4 regions of the Hahella aquimaris genome follow, and region 4 is predicted to be linked to each of the others. Evidence: riboswitches for the same ligand, from Rfam matches in the RefSeq annotation. Region 4 holds a riboswitch; each other region holds the start of a gene.

What was found. Region 4 has a riboswitch for cobalamin ahead of O5O45_RS21425 (TonB-dependent receptor plug domain-containing protein). Riboswitches for the same ligand answer to the same signal wherever they lie in the genome.
Region 1: another riboswitch for cobalamin. It lies ahead of O5O45_RS28205 (CbtB domain-containing protein); the one in region 4 lies ahead of O5O45_RS21425 (TonB-dependent receptor plug domain-containing protein).
Region 2: another riboswitch for cobalamin. It lies ahead of O5O45_RS26770 (ABC transporter substrate-binding protein); the one in region 4 lies ahead of O5O45_RS21425 (TonB-dependent receptor plug domain-containing protein).
Region 3: another riboswitch for cobalamin. It lies ahead of O5O45_RS25895 (ribonucleoside-diphosphate reductase subunit alpha); the one in region 4 lies ahead of O5O45_RS21425 (TonB-dependent receptor plug domain-containing protein).

Annotation. Positions count from the first base shown of each region.
Region 1 is NZ_CP132203.1:6,349,940-6,354,148, reverse strand. It holds gene cobD (threonine-phosphate decarboxylase CobD) at 1-799, opposite strand, end outside; gene cbiB (adenosylcobinamide-phosphate synthase CbiB) at 800-1,744, opposite strand; cobalamin riboswitch at 1,848-2,059, shown strand; gene O5O45_RS28205 (CbtB domain-containing protein) at 2,085-2,261, shown strand; gene O5O45_RS28200 (CbtA family protein) at 2,383-3,180, shown strand; gene O5O45_RS28195 (ATP-binding protein) at 3,185-4,209, shown strand, end outside.
Region 2 is NZ_CP132203.1:6,044,217-6,048,425, reverse strand. It holds gene O5O45_RS26780 (ABC transporter ATP-binding protein) at 1-324, opposite strand, end outside; gene O5O45_RS26775 (FecCD family ABC transporter permease) at 321-1,292, opposite strand; gene O5O45_RS26770 (ABC transporter substrate-binding protein) at 1,282-2,163, opposite strand; cobalamin riboswitch at 2,242-2,516, opposite strand; gene O5O45_RS26765 (hypothetical protein) at 2,623-3,228, shown strand; gene O5O45_RS26760 (aminotransferase-like domain-containing protein) at 3,235-4,209, opposite strand, start outside.
Region 3 is NZ_CP132203.1:5,863,293-5,867,501, reverse strand. It holds gene O5O45_RS25895 (ribonucleoside-diphosphate reductase subunit alpha) at 1-2,337, opposite strand, end outside; cobalamin riboswitch at 2,463-2,685, opposite strand; gene O5O45_RS25890 (hypothetical protein) at 2,763-3,062, opposite strand; gene O5O45_RS25885 (pilin) at 3,308-4,209, shown strand, end outside.
Region 4 is NZ_CP132203.1:4,859,368-4,863,576, forward strand. It holds gene O5O45_RS21420 (NHL repeat-containing protein) at 1-281, opposite strand, end outside; gene O5O45_RS21425 (TonB-dependent receptor plug domain-containing protein) at 313-2,259, opposite strand; cobalamin riboswitch at 2,371-2,567, opposite strand; gene O5O45_RS21430 (DUF3012 domain-containing protein) at 2,713-2,901, opposite strand; gene O5O45_RS21435 (hypothetical protein) at 3,048-3,434, opposite strand; gene O5O45_RS21440 (phospholipase D-like domain-containing protein) at 3,653-4,209, shown strand, end outside.

The DNA.
Region 1 (4,209 bases), 1.5 Mb from region 4:
TCCAGACCTCGTCGCGCAACGCCCGGGTCGCCACATATTGCGCGGCGCTGTTCACCGTCCAGGGACCAAGCCGACCCTGCAATGCAGCCAGCCAGTGAGGCGCGGCCGCCGCAAACCCCAGGCGCACTCCCGGCCATCCGAAAAACTTGCCGAATGAGCGCAACACCACAACGTTCTCCGGCAGGGTCTCGCCCAGCAGACTGGAATCTGTCTCCGCGTCGGCGAAGGCTTCATCCACCACCATCAATGCGCCCGTAGATTGCAGACGCAGCGCCGACTCACGCAGCGCCGCCAATGGCGTCCTACGGGCGGCGGGGTTATTCGGATTAATCGCCACCAGGACGCGCAAGTTTTCTGTCTGCGCCAGACGCGCCGTCGCGCCCGCCAGATCTCCCGCAGGGTAATGAATGATTCTGAAGCCTTGACGACGCCAGTGATGCTCATGTTCGCGATAGCCGACGTCCGGCAGCGCCGCCACACCGGGCGCGCAACAAGCGGGCAGGTGTTGAATCGCCCATTGCGTGCCGGGAATCGCCAGCAGGGAATCGGTCCCGTAATAGGCGCTGGCGGCCTGTTGCAGCGCTGGGTCGGGATAAGGCAGACGTCGAAACACCTCTGCCGGAATGCTTGTCAGCGGATAGGGAAAGGGGCTGACGCCAGTGGACAGATCCAGCCAGTCATCAGGGGCAATACCGTAGCGTTGACTGTACTTTTCCAGATCGCCGCCATGGACGGGAGCCGGCTCTTCCGCCTGAAGGCCCGCATGGCCGGCCCCGTTATCAAAGTCACTCCCGTTCATTCAAACCGCCCCCCACAACCACAGCGCGCCCGCTCCCAAGGCCACCGTCGCCGTCCACAAAATCAAAGTGCGGTTGATGAGCGTGCAGGCGCGCTCGATGGATTGCGCCGAGGCGGCGTCGCCACAGCCCAGTATAGGCCGGTGCTGCAGATTGCCGTGATACGTCGCCGCGCCACCGAGTCGTACCCGCAGCGCGCCCGCGCCCGCCGCCATTACGGGTCCCGCATTGGGACTTTTCCAGTGTCCGCCCTGGGCGCGCCAGCACCGCAGAGCGCTGTCCAACGCGCCGCAACAGGCGTAACTGAACGCCGTCAGACGGGCGGGGACCCAATTGAGGACATCGTCCAGACGCGCCGCCGCCCAGCCGAAATGCACATAACGCGTGTTTTTATAGCCCCACATCGCATCCAGCGTATTGCTGAGGCGATACATCACTACGCCGGGAACCCCGGCGAGCAGGAACCAGAAGATGGCGGCGAAGATAGCGTCGTTGCCGTTCTCCAGGGCGGATTCCGTGGCGGCGGAGGCGATCTCCTCCTCTCCCAGTTCCGCCGTGTCGCGACTGACGATCATGGACAGACTGCGCCGCGCCGCCTCCGCGTCATGCCTGCGCAATGGCGCAGCGACCTGACGCACATGCTCCAGCAAACTGCGCCAGCCGATGGTGAGATAGAGCACGAAGGCGGAAAAGATAATGTGTCCCCAGGCGGAGGATTCGCTCCACTCGCTAGCCAGCCAGGCGAGCGCAGTCCAGGGTAGAATCGCCGCCGTCACCGCCGCCGCGCCAAGCGCGCGGGTTGCTGATGAAGAGAAGTCGGCGATGCGAATCGCTCCTTCCACCCAGCCGGCGTAACGCCCGAAACCAACCAAAGGATGCAGCCGGCGCGGTTCTCCCAACAGGGCGTCGAAAGTCAGGGCGAGGACAAGAATCAGCAATGTATCCATTGGTCAGTATGCGCCAGGCTCGTGATGAGGCGGCCTATTCTCACCATGGTCCGCGCGCATTGCAACCCGCTAACTTGTTGACTTCCCCTGCGTTCAGCCAATAGCATATCCCGCTGACCAAGGTGCTCGACCGCGAGATAATCGGGAAATCTGGTGCGCATTACGCTAATCCAGTGCTGCCCCCGCAACGGTAATCGAAAGTAATTTGCTAACGCCACTGTGTCGTCAGTTTTGACATGGGAAGGCGCAAATGTTGTGTCGAAAACGCTTCGACCTTTCGTAAGCCCGGAGACCGGCCTTGCTTAATCCACTGCAGTTCGTACGGGTAGGTGCGCAGATCATGCAAACTAAAAATCTCTCTCTTCCATTGCTGGCTTCCAATAACGCAGCGCTACAACTTATCGGCGCCATGTGCTTCGGCGGACTGATTCTGTTCGCAGTGGGCTTTCTGTCCATGGATGCGGCTCACAACGCCGCTCACGACACCCGGCACGCGTTTGCTTTCCCCTGTCACTAACAGTTACTGAATTCTGAGGCCCCGCCAGGGCCAAACGTTCGCCTGTCCGTCTTGACGCCGCACCCTGCGTACGGCGCTTGCGCGCATAGCGACGTCACACCGCATTACATGAGGAAGAGACATGTTGTTTCAGCGTATTATCCTGGCGTCGCTGCTGGTTGGCCTGTTGGCCGGCGGGCTGCTGAGCGCCGTACAGCATTCCCAGGTCACCAGCATTATTCTGGAGGCGGAAACCTACGAAGGCGGCGAGGAGCCTGAACCTGTCGTAGTGGAAAATCACCAGCACGCTGCGGCGGACGCCCATCATGAACATGAGCACGGCGGCGCCGAAGCCGGCGGCCACCACCATGGCGAAGACGCCTGGGGCCCGGAAGACGGCCTGGAGCGCACACTGTACACCCTGCTTGCCAACGTGCTCGCCGGTATCGGCTTCAGCGCGCTGATGCTGGCCTGTATGTATGCCGCCAGACTCAGTGGCAAGAGCGGCGCAGGCTGGGGCGCGGGATTATTATGGGGACTGGCGGGCTATGGCGTGTTCTTTGTCGCTCCCGCCATTGGACTACCGCCGGAGATTCCCGGCATGCAGGCCGCCGCGCTGGAAAATCGCCAGCTATGGTGGGTCGCGACCGCATTGGTCACCGCTATCGGTTTCGCTTTACTGGCGTTCGCGCCGGGATGGAAAAAGCTGGGCGGGTTGCCTCTGCTGGTCATTCCGCATCTGGTGGGCGCGCCGCACACCAATGCGCCGGAATTCGCCGCCACCAATCCACAGGCGCTGCAGGCGTTACAGATGCTGCACCATCAATTCATCACCGCCGCCACCCTGACCAACGCGCTGTTCTGGGTGATCGTCGGGTTGGCCTGCGCCTGGTTCCTGCGCCGCTGGAGCAACCAGGACGCCGCGCTGCAGGCGCGCTGAGTCAATGGACGTCGCCGCCCAGCCTGCCCTCGCCGCCTACCCTTTCGCCGCGGTGGTCGGTCAGCAGCCGCTAAAAACCGCATTGCTGCTCGCCGCCATCAATCCCCATCTGGGCGGCGTATTGATCAGCGGCCCCCGCGGCTCCGCCAAATCGACGCTGGCGCGGGGACTGGCGGATCTGCTACCGGAGGCGGCGGACAAGTTCGTCACCCTTCCCCTGGGCGCGTCTGAAGAACGCCTGATCGGCAGCATTGATCTGCAACAGGCCATGGGCGAGCGACGCGTGCAGTTTAATCCCGGCCTGCTGGCCAAAGCTCACGGCGGCGTACTTTACATTGATGAAGTCAATTTGCTGCCTGACCCCTTGGTGGACGCCCTGCTCGATACGGCGGCCTCAGGCGTGAACTTTGTCGAGCGGGACGGCCTCAGCCATAGCCATCCGGCGCAATTTATTCTGATCGGCACCATGAACCCGGATGAAGGTGAACTGCGTCCGCAGCTACAGGACCGTTTCGGTCTCGCCGTCACCCTCGATGAAACCTATGACGTTGAGCAGCGCATGGCCATCGTGGAGCGACGTCTGGACTTCGAACAAGATCGCGACGCGTTTCAGGCGCAATGGCGCGATGCGCAACAAAAACTGAAAGCCGGCATCACCGCCGCCCGCGAGCGCCTGCCGCAAGTTCTCTGCCCGACGGATATACAACGGGACATCGCCAGCCAATGCCTCGCCGCCGGCGTAGAAGGCGTGCGTGCGGACATTTGCTGGCGCCGCGCCGCCATCGCCCACGCCGCCTTGAGTGGACGCGATGAGGTCAACGCGGAAGACGTGGCGGCGACGCGCTCGTTCGCGCTTAGTCATCGCGCCAATCACCAGGATACGTCACCGCCCACAGGTTCACCGCCCTCACAGGGAAGCGGCGGAGACGCCAGCGGCTCCGGGGGTTCGTCACCCTCCTCGTCCTCTGGAATCTCCGGCGACTGGGGCGCCATGCCGCCGCAACTGATGGCGGCGGATAAGCCGGTAAC
Region 2 (4,209 bases), 1.2 Mb from region 4:
CGCTGGAAACCGCCCTAGACCGACCAGGGTTTCCACACTCAGAGGCCAGTGACAGTCGGTGTCCTGATCCAGATAAGAGATATGCTGCGCCCGCTGTTTTGGCGCCATCTCACACAGGTCCAGACCTTGCAGTCGCATCGCGCCGGATAACTTGGGGATCAGACCGACGATGGTTTTCAACAGGGTGGACTTGCCAGCGCCGTTACTGCCCAGTATCGCCGTGAGTTGTCCGGATGGCAGACGGAAGCTGACATCGGATAAAACCGGGGCGCCGGGATAACCCACTTGCAATCCGCTGAGTTCCAGACTCAACGCCTCGCTCATACTAGCGCCTCCGCCTTGCGCAGGTGGCGCAGCAGCCAGAGGAAGAACGGCCCGCCCAACAATGCCGTAATGACGCCAACGCGCAGCTCCGGCCCCGGTGGCAGACAGCGTACGGAGATATCGGTCAGCAACATCAGGCTGGCGCCCGCCAGGGCGCTGGGAACCAGCAATCGCCCAGGCCGCCACTCGGTAAACGGCCGCAGCATGTGAGGCACCACCAGCCCCACGAAACCAATCACGCCGCTCACCGCCACGCTGGCCCCGACCGCCAGCGCCACGCCCAGGCCCGCCACCCATTGCACTTTCTGCAGACGCACGCCCATGGAGCGAGCGGTATTCTCCCCCAGCGACAGGACATCCAGGGAACGCGACACGCTGAACAGCAACGCAATGCCCAACAGTGCGGGCGGGGCCGCCAGATAAAAGTGCTGCAGGGTGCGATGTTCAAATGACCCCATCAGCCAGAACAGAATGTCCTGCACCGCGAAAGGATTCGGCGCCATATTCAAGGCCAGCGCCGTCAGCGCCGAGCTGAAGGAGTTAATCGCTGCGCCGGCGAGGATGATCATCACAATGCCCGCTTCCGACCCGACGATCGCCACCAGCGCCAGCAATCCCAACATGGCGCCGATAATGCCCGCCACAGGCGTAAACAGGCCACTGGCGGAAAAACCAAAGTAGATGGCGCACACCGAACTCAGCGCCGCCGTGGAGGAAACCCCCAGTACGCCAGCGTCCGCCAACGGGTTGCGTAACAATCCCTGCAACACAGCGCCGGACAACGCCAATACAGTTCCACATAGCAGCGCCAGCAGTGTCCGCGGCAAACGGATTTCCCATAAAATCAATTGAGTTTCCAGATCCCACCCCGGCCAGCTCACCCCGGTCACCCGACCGGTGCACAAAGACAGACCTATCAAAAAGACCAGCGCCACGCTCAGAATCAGCAGCAAACGGTTATAAGTCATTCGCAGTCTCCGCCCCAGGCGCTTTGCGCTCTTGCGCCAAGATATGCTCCGCCACCTTCTGGGCCGCCAGGGTCATGGCGGGGGTTCCGCAGGAGAGCCAGTCGGCGGGGATATACAGCGGTTTAAAACGGGCAGGACGGCGCTGCAGCAACGGATGCTCCACCCAGGTGGTGGCCAGCGCCTCGCTGTCATAGCTGTTGCTTATCATCAACAGCAAATCCGGTCGCCAGCGCACCAAGGTCTCCAGATCCACTTGTCCCCAGCCTTGCACGCCTTGCTCGCTCGCCACGTTAATCACGCCGATAGCGTCCAGAAAGGCATCCTGGAAATTACCCTCGCCAGCGATCCAGCCATTGGCGTTCAGGATCAGCGCCCTGACTTGCTTGTCCGCTATCCGCCCATGAATCTCGGCGAAATATTTCCGCAACCCGCTGACGATCGCCGCCGCTTGTTCGGGTTTGCGCACTGCTTCGCCCACTAGCTTCCAGCTTGCCTCCAGATCATCAAGGGATTGCGGCAACGGGATCTCCACCCAACGCATATTGAACTTCCGCACCAACGGCTTGAGCGAGGATGCGCCATACTGGCCCGCCATCACGATATCCGGCCGGAGTTTCAGCACCTGCTCGATAAAACCAAAGTTGGCGGGAATGTCACGCAAGGTCGGTGCAATTTCCAGCTCAGAGGGCTGATGGCTGAGCCAGGTGACCGACACCAGATTTTCCGGGGCGAGATACCCCATCATTTGGTCAACGCACTGATTGACCGACATGACCGTGGGCTCAGCCGCGCGCGCATCGCCCGCTTTGACGGAAAGTGTGAAAGTAAGCGCTGATAGCAATCCCAGGGCCCGAAAAGCCTTAACCAACATGCAGATGCCGCCTTGAATCGATGCGAGGTGCGAATCCGGCGTAAATTCCCCGTTTACGGTCGGATAAAACAGGCTCCGAATGGGAGTCGAACAATGGCAGGTCTCCTGGCTTGCGTTTCACAGTCCTGCCCCGCCTTCCCGAACTGGAGACAGTCTCCACTCAGTGGCCTTTGATAACGTCGCGATAAGGAGGGGCGGCGTTATCCGGGACGAACTCTTCGCTCACAGTTGCGGGGACAGCTCCGGCTGATCGGACGCGCATAAAGTGGCGCCCACCGGATTCCCATTTAATCCTGCTCTTATCGAAAGTGATCGAGTTTTGAGCAACTGGAACCATTGCGGCCCACATTATCATGAATTGGTCATTTTAAGTCCAGAAAGCCAAAGAGGGGCTCTGGACCTGTCTGCAAGATTGTGTCAGTTTTACGCTCCCGTAATTACCGACAAGAATAAGACTGTATGACCGACGCGCCCTTGTCCCGCCATGGACTCATTCTGAAACGTCTGCTGTTCCTCGTGTTTATGTATGCAGGATTGGCCTATGGCTTGAGCCTGTTGGAATACACCGTCTTCAATCTGACCGGTTGGTCCCCGGTGAGCATCGAACGCAGTGTCGAATTGCACAGCCGGGAAGAGGTGAAAAAGGAGTTCGACCTTTGCGGCGGCCCGTTATTCGCCGCCAACGCCGTAGTCAGTGACCAGGAAGGCAATCGCCTGCTCGCCCGTTGCGGACGCTTCTGGCCTTTCTATCGCTACACCATTGAAGCCACCGCCCACCCATTGCTGCCGGGCTCTTTTATCCTGTATCCGGACGAAGCGACCGAGGCTGCAAAGGCGCGAGAGAATTTCATCATCAATATGCAGGTGGTCAACGGCGGCTTCGCCTTGGTGGCTTTGTTTGTGATTGGCTTGAGTTGTTTCGCCGGCTATCGCTTTCTTATCAAGAAGGACGAAGAAGCCGGCTACAAGACTGCTTTTCACGGCTTTATCAGCAGCTTTCTGATGCTAGCCTGTTATAGCGGCGTCATGTTCTTCATTGACCCCACTTTCAGCTTCGGCTGGTAATCCCGCTTAGCCTGCGCGCAGCCAAACGCCCAACTGGCGGATCGCTTCTTCCGCCTCCGCCGTCCAGGGCGCCGCGCAATTAAGCCGCAGGCAGTGTCTGTACTTGTCGCCACTGCCGCTGAACAGGGTTCCTGGCGCGATGCTCACGCCGGCGGCCAACGCTTTGCGATACAGCGCGACCGTATCGCAGTCCTCCTCCAGCTCCACCCACAGCACAAAACCACCCGTCGGTTGCGACACCCGCACGCCAGCGGGAAAATACCGCAACACCGCCGTCGTCATGCGTTCCACATGCACTGAGAACTCATGCCGCATACGTCGCAGATGGCGATCGAAATCCGCCTGCGCCAGATAATGCGCCACCGCCATCTGCGGCAAGCTCGGGCAGGCCAACGTGCTGGCGAACTTCAGGTAGCCGACCCGCGTCCGCCAGCGCCCCGGCGCCATCCACCCCACCCGCAAACCTGGGGCGATTGATTTGGAAAACGACGAACAGTAAAGCACGCCCCCGGCGCGATCATAGCTTTTCGCTGCTCGCGGCCGTAGGCCGGAAAAGCCTAACTCGCCGTAGATATCGTTCTCGATCAAGGGCGCGCTGCGGGCTTCCAACAAGCGCACCAGTTGCTCCTTGCGCTCATCCGGCATCAAACACCCCAGGGGATTGCTGAAGTTGGGCATGGCCACGCAGGCCTTGACCGGCCATTGCTCCAAGGCCAGTTGCAGCGCCTCCAGGCTGAGTCCGCTTTTCGGGTCAACGGGAATTTCCAGCGCCTTTAGTCCCAAGGCATCAATGACCTGCAGCAATCCAAAGTAAGTGGGCGATTCCACCGCCACCACATCTCCCGGCTGCGTCACCGCCCTCAGCGCCAGAGTCAGCGCCTCATGACATCCGTTGGTGATGAGAATGTCGTCCGGCTCCAGATCGCACCATGCATCTTTCATCCGCTGCACAATAGCCTCGCGCAGACGCAACGCGCCGGG
Region 3 (4,209 bases), 1.0 Mb from region 4:
AACGCCGACAATATTGGAAATCGTCGCTGTAGGCGCGATCGCCATGACATTGGAGTTACGCATGCCCTGCTTTTTCACCAGTTCACGCACCGGCGCCCAGTCCAGGCTGTGGCCGCGATCCAGCGTGCAAAACTCCGCGCCGCGTTCCTGCTCCAGACGATCCAGAGAATCGATAGGCAGAACGCCCTGATCCCACAAGGAGCCTTCATAGGTTTCGTAGCGGCCGCGTTCTTTCGCCAGATTGGAGGAAGCAGTGATCGCGAAATAACTGATCAGCTCCATGGATTGATCGGCGAAGCGCACCGCTTCGACGCTGCTGTATGGCAGGCCAAGCTTGTACAGCGCATCCTGGAAGCCCATCAGGCCCATACCCACGGGACGATGACGCAGGTTGGCGTTGCGCGCCTGGGGAACCGCGTAGTAGTTGATGTCGATGACGTTATCCAGCATGCGCACCGCCGTATACACGGTGTTGCGCAGACGGTCGTGGTCGATTTCGCCATTGCGAATGTGGTTGACCAGGTTGACCGAGCCCAGGTTACACACCGCGATTTCGTCCTGACTGGTGTTCAGCGTGATCTCCGTACACAGGTTGGAGGAGTGCACCACGCCAACATGTTGCTGCGGCGAACGCAGGTTGCAGGGATCTTTGAAAGTCACCCAGGGGTGGCCGGTTTCGAACAACATGGAGAGCATCTTGCGCCACAGGTTCTGCGCAGGCACTTTCTTGAACAGGGTGATTTCACCGGATTCCACCAGGGATTCGTAGTGGGTATAGCGCACTTCAAAAGCCGAGCCGTACAAATCGTGCAGATCAGGCGCGTCGCTGGGTGAGAACAGGGTCCACTCCTTATCCTCGAACACCCGCTTCATGAACAGGTCTGGAATCCAGTTGGCGGAGTTCATGTCATGGGTGCGGCGGCGTTCATCGCCGGTGTTTTTGCGCAGTTCCAGGAACTCTTCGATATCCAGGTGCCAGGACTCCAGATAAGCGCATACCGCGCCTTTACGTTTGCCCCCCTGATTCACCGCCACCGCCGTGTCGTTGACCACCTTCAGGAACGGCACCACGCCCTGGGATTTACCATTAGTGCCTTTGATATGGGAGCCCAGAGAACGCACCGGCGTCCAGTCATTACCCAGACCGCCCGCCCATTTGGACAGCAGCGCATTGTCCTTGATCGCGCCGTAGATGCCTTCAAGATCGTCCGGCACTGTGGTGAGGTAGCAGGACGACAACTGCGGACGATTGGTCCCCGCGTTGAACAGCGTCGGCGTAGAGCACATGTAATCGAAGGAGGACAACAGGTTGTAGAACTCAATCGCACGCGCATTGGGATCGTCTTCCTGCACCGACAATCCCATGGCGACGCGCATGAAAAACGCCTGCGGCAATTCCAGGCGAGTCTCGCGCCAGTGAATGAAGTAGCGATCGTAAAGAGTCTGTAGCCCCAGGTAGGTGAATTGGCGATCACGCTCAGGCTTAAGCGCAGCGCCCAGTCGTTCCAGATCGAACTGCAGCAGATTTGGCGACAGCAGTTCATGTTCCACGCAGCGTTCGATAATGGCGCGGAACGCGGTCGGATACAGTTCCGCCATTTCACTTTCCGTGGCGGACGCGGCGATATTGAGATAGCTCAGCGATTCTTCGCGCAGGCCGTCCAACAGCAGACGGGCGCACACATAGGAGTAGTTGGGCTCTTCTTCGATCAGCGGACGCGCCGCCATGACCAACGCGGCGTTGACGTCTTTATGTTTGACGCCGTTGTACAGGTTTTTCAATGCGCCCTGTAGTACTTTGTCCCCACTGACGCCATCCAGATCGGCGCAGGCGTCACTGATCACCGTACGCAGACGCCCCATGTTCAGCGGCGCTTCCGTCCCGTCGGCGAACTTCACATTGATATCGGGATGGGTCTCCCCCGCCTGCTCGCTTGGCGCAGGCGCACGCTGACGGGCATGCTCTTCACGATACAGCACATAGGCGCGCGCCACTTTATGGAAGCCGCCGCGCATCAGGCCCAATTCCACCAGATCCTGAATTTCTTCGATATGCACCGAGCCGCCTTCCGGGCTGCGGCGACGCAGGCGAGCCACGATGTCCTTAACCAGTTTTTCTACGGAGTCCCGTACACGGGGCGAGCCGGATGCGGACTGTCCTTCCACCGCCAAAAACGCCTTGGTCACCGCCATGGCGATTTTGCGGTCGTCGAAGGGCGCCGCCTGACCGGTGCGTTTGATCACCTGCAGCAAGGCGTTATTAGTACGTGACTCGGATGAAACAGATGGGGAGCTGGAGGCGCGCGCCTCGCTGGGGGACGAAAAACTGCCGGTCATGGGATTGTCCTCTATCGCGTGTTCTGGCCGAACCTCCGCGAACCGGGACATAAAGCGACGCACAGACAGGACGAAAATCGCCTCGCATAGAGCGGCGCTTTATCATTACCCTGAGTCGCGAAGGCATGAATAACTTCAGCATGGCAGGTCTTCGGACTCGGGGGCGTTTACACGTTTTTGCGAACCTACGGCGACCGCTTCCCATCCTCTTTCAGGACAGTGCGTGGGCGTTTCCGCCCGCGTCGCTTTCGTTCCCCCACACCGCTGCGCGTCAGTACCGGACTCTCACCGGATTCCCTCTTAGCACAACCTGTGAACAGGCGTGAACCATAGCTGAAGCACAATATATGGTTTTGAATATTAAAAGTAAATACTAGATATAGATGAAAGGAGATGCTACGCGGCCATAGCCGCATTAGAGAAAATCAGGCCAAAACGACGGCGAATAAGAACTTTTTCAGTAGCGCCTGGACGCCTAATCCTATGAGCGTAAGAATAAAGATCTCTGAATAGGCATCCGCTTTGGTGATTAACTTCAACGCCACCAAATAAAACCCAAGTGCGAGAAGAAAACCAGGAAGCCCATAGACAAAGTGTACAATCAAAACCGCCGCAAGAACGATCAAGAACGCCTCAATAAACCCAAGCGAAACTTTTAGCAGTTTAGCTGCGGCGAAGAGACACGCACTCTCGATCAAGACGCCAATGATTAGATTCAAATCCATGAGAATTTCCAAAAGGCGGCCATTCTAAACAGTAAACCGGCGCAGTCAATACCGCTAAACCACACTGATATCCCTAACGGCGACATTCACATACCCACAGTTTTCATGGCGACCTAACAGGCGAAGTTTGCCCAACCTCATTGTCATCCCAAAAAATAAGCGGGTAATTACCTGAATCAAAAGTAGTTCAGGATGCAAATCAGCTAAACTGCTAATAATTTTCTTCTTCGCATTAAGGACTGGCTTTGCCTGAACGCCGACGCTTTTTCAAAGAAAAACTGACGCCCTATTTTGCGCCGCCCATGTGGCTGCACTGTCTTTTGTATGTGTTAACGCTGGGCGCATACGAACTGTTCTGGCATTACATGAACTGGCGCAAGTATCGGCTTATATCGGGCGACCCTGTCTGGCCGCCGCTGCGTGGACTGTTCTTTTACTTTTTTATTCCCTCTCTGGTTGGTAATCTCGCGCGCAGTTCCTCCCTGGCGGGCCGTTCTGATCCTTTGCTCGGCCCGTGGACCAGCGCGCTTTATATTGCGGCGGTGATAACGGCCTCAACGCTTGCGGAAGCATTGCATCCTCTCTTTATTCTGTCCGCCTTTCCTTTTCTGACCTATTTGAACTGGCGGGCAAGGTGGGTCAATCAGCAGTTCATAACCGCTCCAACTCAGTCGGGAGCCGACGTCTCTGCGCTCAACGCAGGCCCGCCGCCGAAATTTGATGGCGACCTCCTCGTTTTAAGACCGTCTTATCAGGCTGTCGGAAGCTTTCGCTGGCTGGAGATCCTTACCTGTATCGCCGTGATTTGCATCGCTTTGACTTTCGCATTGGACGCCGGGCGCCACGCGACGATTAAAGCCCGCCTGACCGAGGCCTTAGGTTTATTGGGGGGTGTCAGAGTGGACATGGCGGAAAAATACGCCTTTTCCGGCGTCTGGCCAGAGAGAGAAGAACTGCATGCGCTGAGTAACGTCGAGGCGGTCTACTTTCAGTCAACTGAGCTTGATTCGAGCGGAGCCTTGCACTTTACCCTTTTCCCCATCAACGCCGGGGAACCCAAGGTCATCAGCTTTCGACCGGTCGTCAGCAATCCCGATGGCGCATTGCGCACCCTGGGTTGGACATGCGCGTCAGCGCACTCGGGTCC
Region 4 (4,209 bases):
AATCGTCCAATACGATAAAAACTGTCTCCATACGCCGCTACAGACATATCTGACTTGTTGGAGCTGGCATACCCCTCTACAACATCGTATGGCGCTTCAGCAGATGCAATTGAGACTTCACTCGATGAATAGTCATTCGCCACACCAGCGATAACCGCAACCCACTCCGAATTAGGCGTTGTTCCGCCATTACCGCTGTCACCGCCGCCACAACCCGCCATCGTCGCAAACGCCAGGGTTAAACCCGCCCATCTCAACGTTGTTGCTATACTCTGTTGCATGCCCGCGTCCTCTTAGTTATTAAACAAGAAACTAAAATAAATGCTGTAAAGTCACAAAATAGTGACGTCCGGGAGAGGGGAAACCGTTAAAGGCTTCAACGACCTCATCGGTCACATTGTTTGCGCTGACTTCAACGGTCGTTTCGCCATCGGACCAGCGACCCACTACATCGACAATGTTTTGATCTTCCACTTCCGTTTCCTGGGCGCTGTCGTAATACGCCCCGGATTCATGGCGATATTCGACAGACGTGGTGATACGACCGATATTCCAGGCGGCGGATAAAAAGTGGGAATAGGTGTAAGCGCCCGCCAGTTGCTTGCCGTGCAGGTCACGGGCGTCTGACAGGTTTTCTGTGTCCTGGGCGGTGCTTCTGGCGATAAACGTCCAGGCGGGAACAGGTCGATACATGGCGTCCACTTCCACTCCGCTAACCCTTGCTTTGCCGACATTCTCAAAGCGGCCGACTCCCCTTGAGTCATAAGAGGGGACGATAGCATCTTTTAAATCCCGATAGAAATAGGCTGCAGATACACTAAAACTATCTACGCCCACTTCAAATCCGATGTCGCCGTTCAATGCTGTTTCCGGTTGCAACTCACTATTACCAATGAAGAATCCTCTATCGCCGAACTTCTCCGCTAACTGAGGGAACCTCACATCTCGGGAAGCATTCGTTTTTAGAGACAGCCAATCTGTCAGACGATAGCGAACGCCAGCCTGCAAAGAGTGATATTGAGCGGAATCGGTGGCTTCCTCGGTGCGCCCGCTCAAAGACGCAGCAGGGGTTTCGTCTTTAAGGAAATACTGGCGTGCGCTAAGACGCACCAGCCAAATGTCTTCCACATCCGCCCACTCATCCTGAACGCCCAATAGATAGGTCATGCGCTCAAACTCCTGCTTCTGGCTGCGCCCAGTCAGATCTTCTTCTTGGTAAGTTTCCCGGCGCGCTTCCAACGTAGCGGAGAGCAGATGCAAGCCGATTGAATAGGAGCCATATAACTCGGCGCCGACCACATCTGTGTCAGCGCGCGTTTTCTGCACGCCCAGGCCGATTCGGCTTTGACTGTCGTCATAACGCTCTTCTTGGGTGGACCAGAAAATACGCCCCGAATAATTTTCCTGCGCATTTCTGGCGAAGCTCAGTTTGCTCTGCAGACGAGTGAAATCAGTATCCAGGCTAGTCCGCGTACTCTCCAGGTTGGCGATATCGGGCAAATGCTGGTCTTTATTAAAGTGCTGCGCCATCAGTTGCAAGTCCGTGCGATCCGAGAGGCTGCGCTCCGCCATCAGCATGCCGTTGAACTGACTGAAGTCTGCGTTGCGACGGCGCTCCACGCGATCATCGTAGGGATTAAATTCAGTCTGGTTATCGTTCAGCATCTCGAAGTCGTTATCACTGCCGAGATAATCAAGGGACGCGAGGTAGTTGGTTTCGCCCACACTATCGGCGAAGGTAAGCGCCCCTTTGCGACTGTTGAATGAGCCATATCCAAGACTCAATTGCCTGAGGGGCTTGCTGAAGCGCAGGGACTTGATATTAATAGCGCCGCCAACGCCAGAGTAGCCCAGCTGAATCGGCGTCGCGCCCTTATAAATTTCAATCTGTTCAATACCGCTCAGCAGTATCTGACTCAAGTCCACCGAGCCGCCAGTCGCGTCGTTCAGCAATACCCCATCAAGATAAACGTTCACCTGCTTACTGGTAGAGCCACGCAGATAAACGGCGGAGTATGATCCCAGTCCACCGCTCTGCCGTACTTGAACGCCGGTTTCATTTTTCAGCACGTCTGCGACGGTCGCGACTTTCGAGTCGAATTGCTCGCGCTTGATCACCTTCACAAAGCCAGTTTGATACTCCGCGTCAATCTCATCCGCAGATGGAGCCTTGGCTTCGACGACAACAGGCTCCAACTCTTCCGCGCGAACGGCGGTCAGTTGTGAGCCAACTAAAAGCAAAAGGGTTACAAGCCTCATAATGTTCCGAAAGAGTAGCGCCAGTGGATGCAATTGTTACGCAGCGAATACAAGCACAGAGGGAAAGGAGTCGAGTCAGACGAATCCCGGCAAAGCCCTCCGCTAAGCCACGCGATCAGCAGGCGTCAGGCCGGTCTCCGGGCTTATGAGTGGCGAGGCCGGCGACAACGTCTTCCCGCGAATACGCAGTGACAGGGAGTTGTCGTTTGACTCATTTACCGTTGCGGGGGCAGCGTCGGATTTAAACCGACTTCCCGTTTCATCCCTTGAACGAATGTTCTCAGGACACCTGATGCAATGGGGGCGTAAGCTAAATGGCCGCCCCAGCAAAGTCAAGGCGCGCAAAGCGCCTCGCTGAAATCACAGGCCCCGCAGTGGCGGCAACCTGTTGATAACTATCTAAATGTGAAGAGCATCTCGTTTATCCCAACGTTTCAACCTGGGACTGCTCGCTTAGCTGTCAGAGCGGAACAGGCAGTGTTTAGCGTAATCCGTCGCCTCATTGGCCGTCCAGTCGCCCTTCGGCTTGGTCGCCATATCCTCACACCAGTCCTTGCTTCCCACCTCCGGAGAACAGCCAGCCAAAGCGCCCAAGCTCAACCCCACCACCAATAGCCAAGAAGATACGCGTTTAATCGCCATAGGAAATCCTGAATAACAAGTCATCAATTCATCTTTAGCGAGCAAGTATACAGGAGAGAGATAGAAATTGGAGTGACTGCCGGCCCCTAGCTGTCGACCTCTCTGAAGATATGGGTCACCAGCACAAACAACGCTAAAACAGTGTATTAAGGACATGCTTCAGATGCGTGCGCGTAAAGTGAAACATTCAACCACACCCCTGAATATGTTGTTCCACAATCCCGATATCCCATGCTTTCAATAAAGTAGACTACCGACATTTCCATCCACCAACCTATAAAAAGCAAGCATAATAAGGCAGCAAAAATAATTCCTCCCTGCGCTTTTTTAAAGAATGCCGAATCTAATCTCCGGTCGATCACTCCTGTGATAGTGATAACCGTGACGACAAGCGGCAGTAGCAGGTAACGCACGCCGCCCTTAACCTCAATTGCGCTAACCCCATTGGCTGCCGCCTGCTGTTCTGAATAAACGATAGATATGAAGTGAAAGACGAAAACGGCCGTCAGCAGTTGTAAAAGAACAATAAGCAAAATTTTGCCGTACCTAGACTTTATCACTGGTAACTCACACTGCCCGAACAAAAGGCTTACAATTCATAATACTCACCGTACAAATGCAACATTTGTTTTTGCTCGACGGGAAATTTCCAAACTAGCCTCCATCTCCCTCGACGACGCCTGTCACTATTTCGATTTGCGACTCAAAAAGTTACTCTTTTCCGAGTTTCGAAGTAAAAGGCGTAAGCACAATGCAACTGGACCAACTAACTTTCTTCCTCCAACAAACCCTCACGGATGAAAGGTTCGATAATGCTGAGAAACAGGCGTTGCTGGCGATGCTTGAGACTTTACAGCCGGATCAGGTGCGTTTCATGCGTAATCGCGCCTTTGAATTAACCCGTCCGTTGATCGTCAATGGAGGCGATGGGGCGCTCAGAGCATTGAAGTGGCTGGAGCGGGTGATCAAGGCCCTGGACTCGGGGGAGGATGAGAGCAATTTAACGCGGGCTTACTTCAGCCCAGGAGAGCAATGTCGTCGTGCAATCATCGAGCGCATACGTCATGCTCAAAGCAGTTTGCAGATCTGCGTTTTCACCATTTCTGACGACAAAATCGCGGACGAAATTATTAACGCCCATAAAAGGGGGCTAAAAATCCGCATCATTACGGACAATGACAAGTCCTTCGATCGCGGCAGCGACATCAATCGATTTAAAGAAGCCGGCATTTCTGTGAAGATGGACGATGAACCCCACCATATGCACCATAAATTCGCTTTGATCGATGACAGCGTGCTGATTCACGG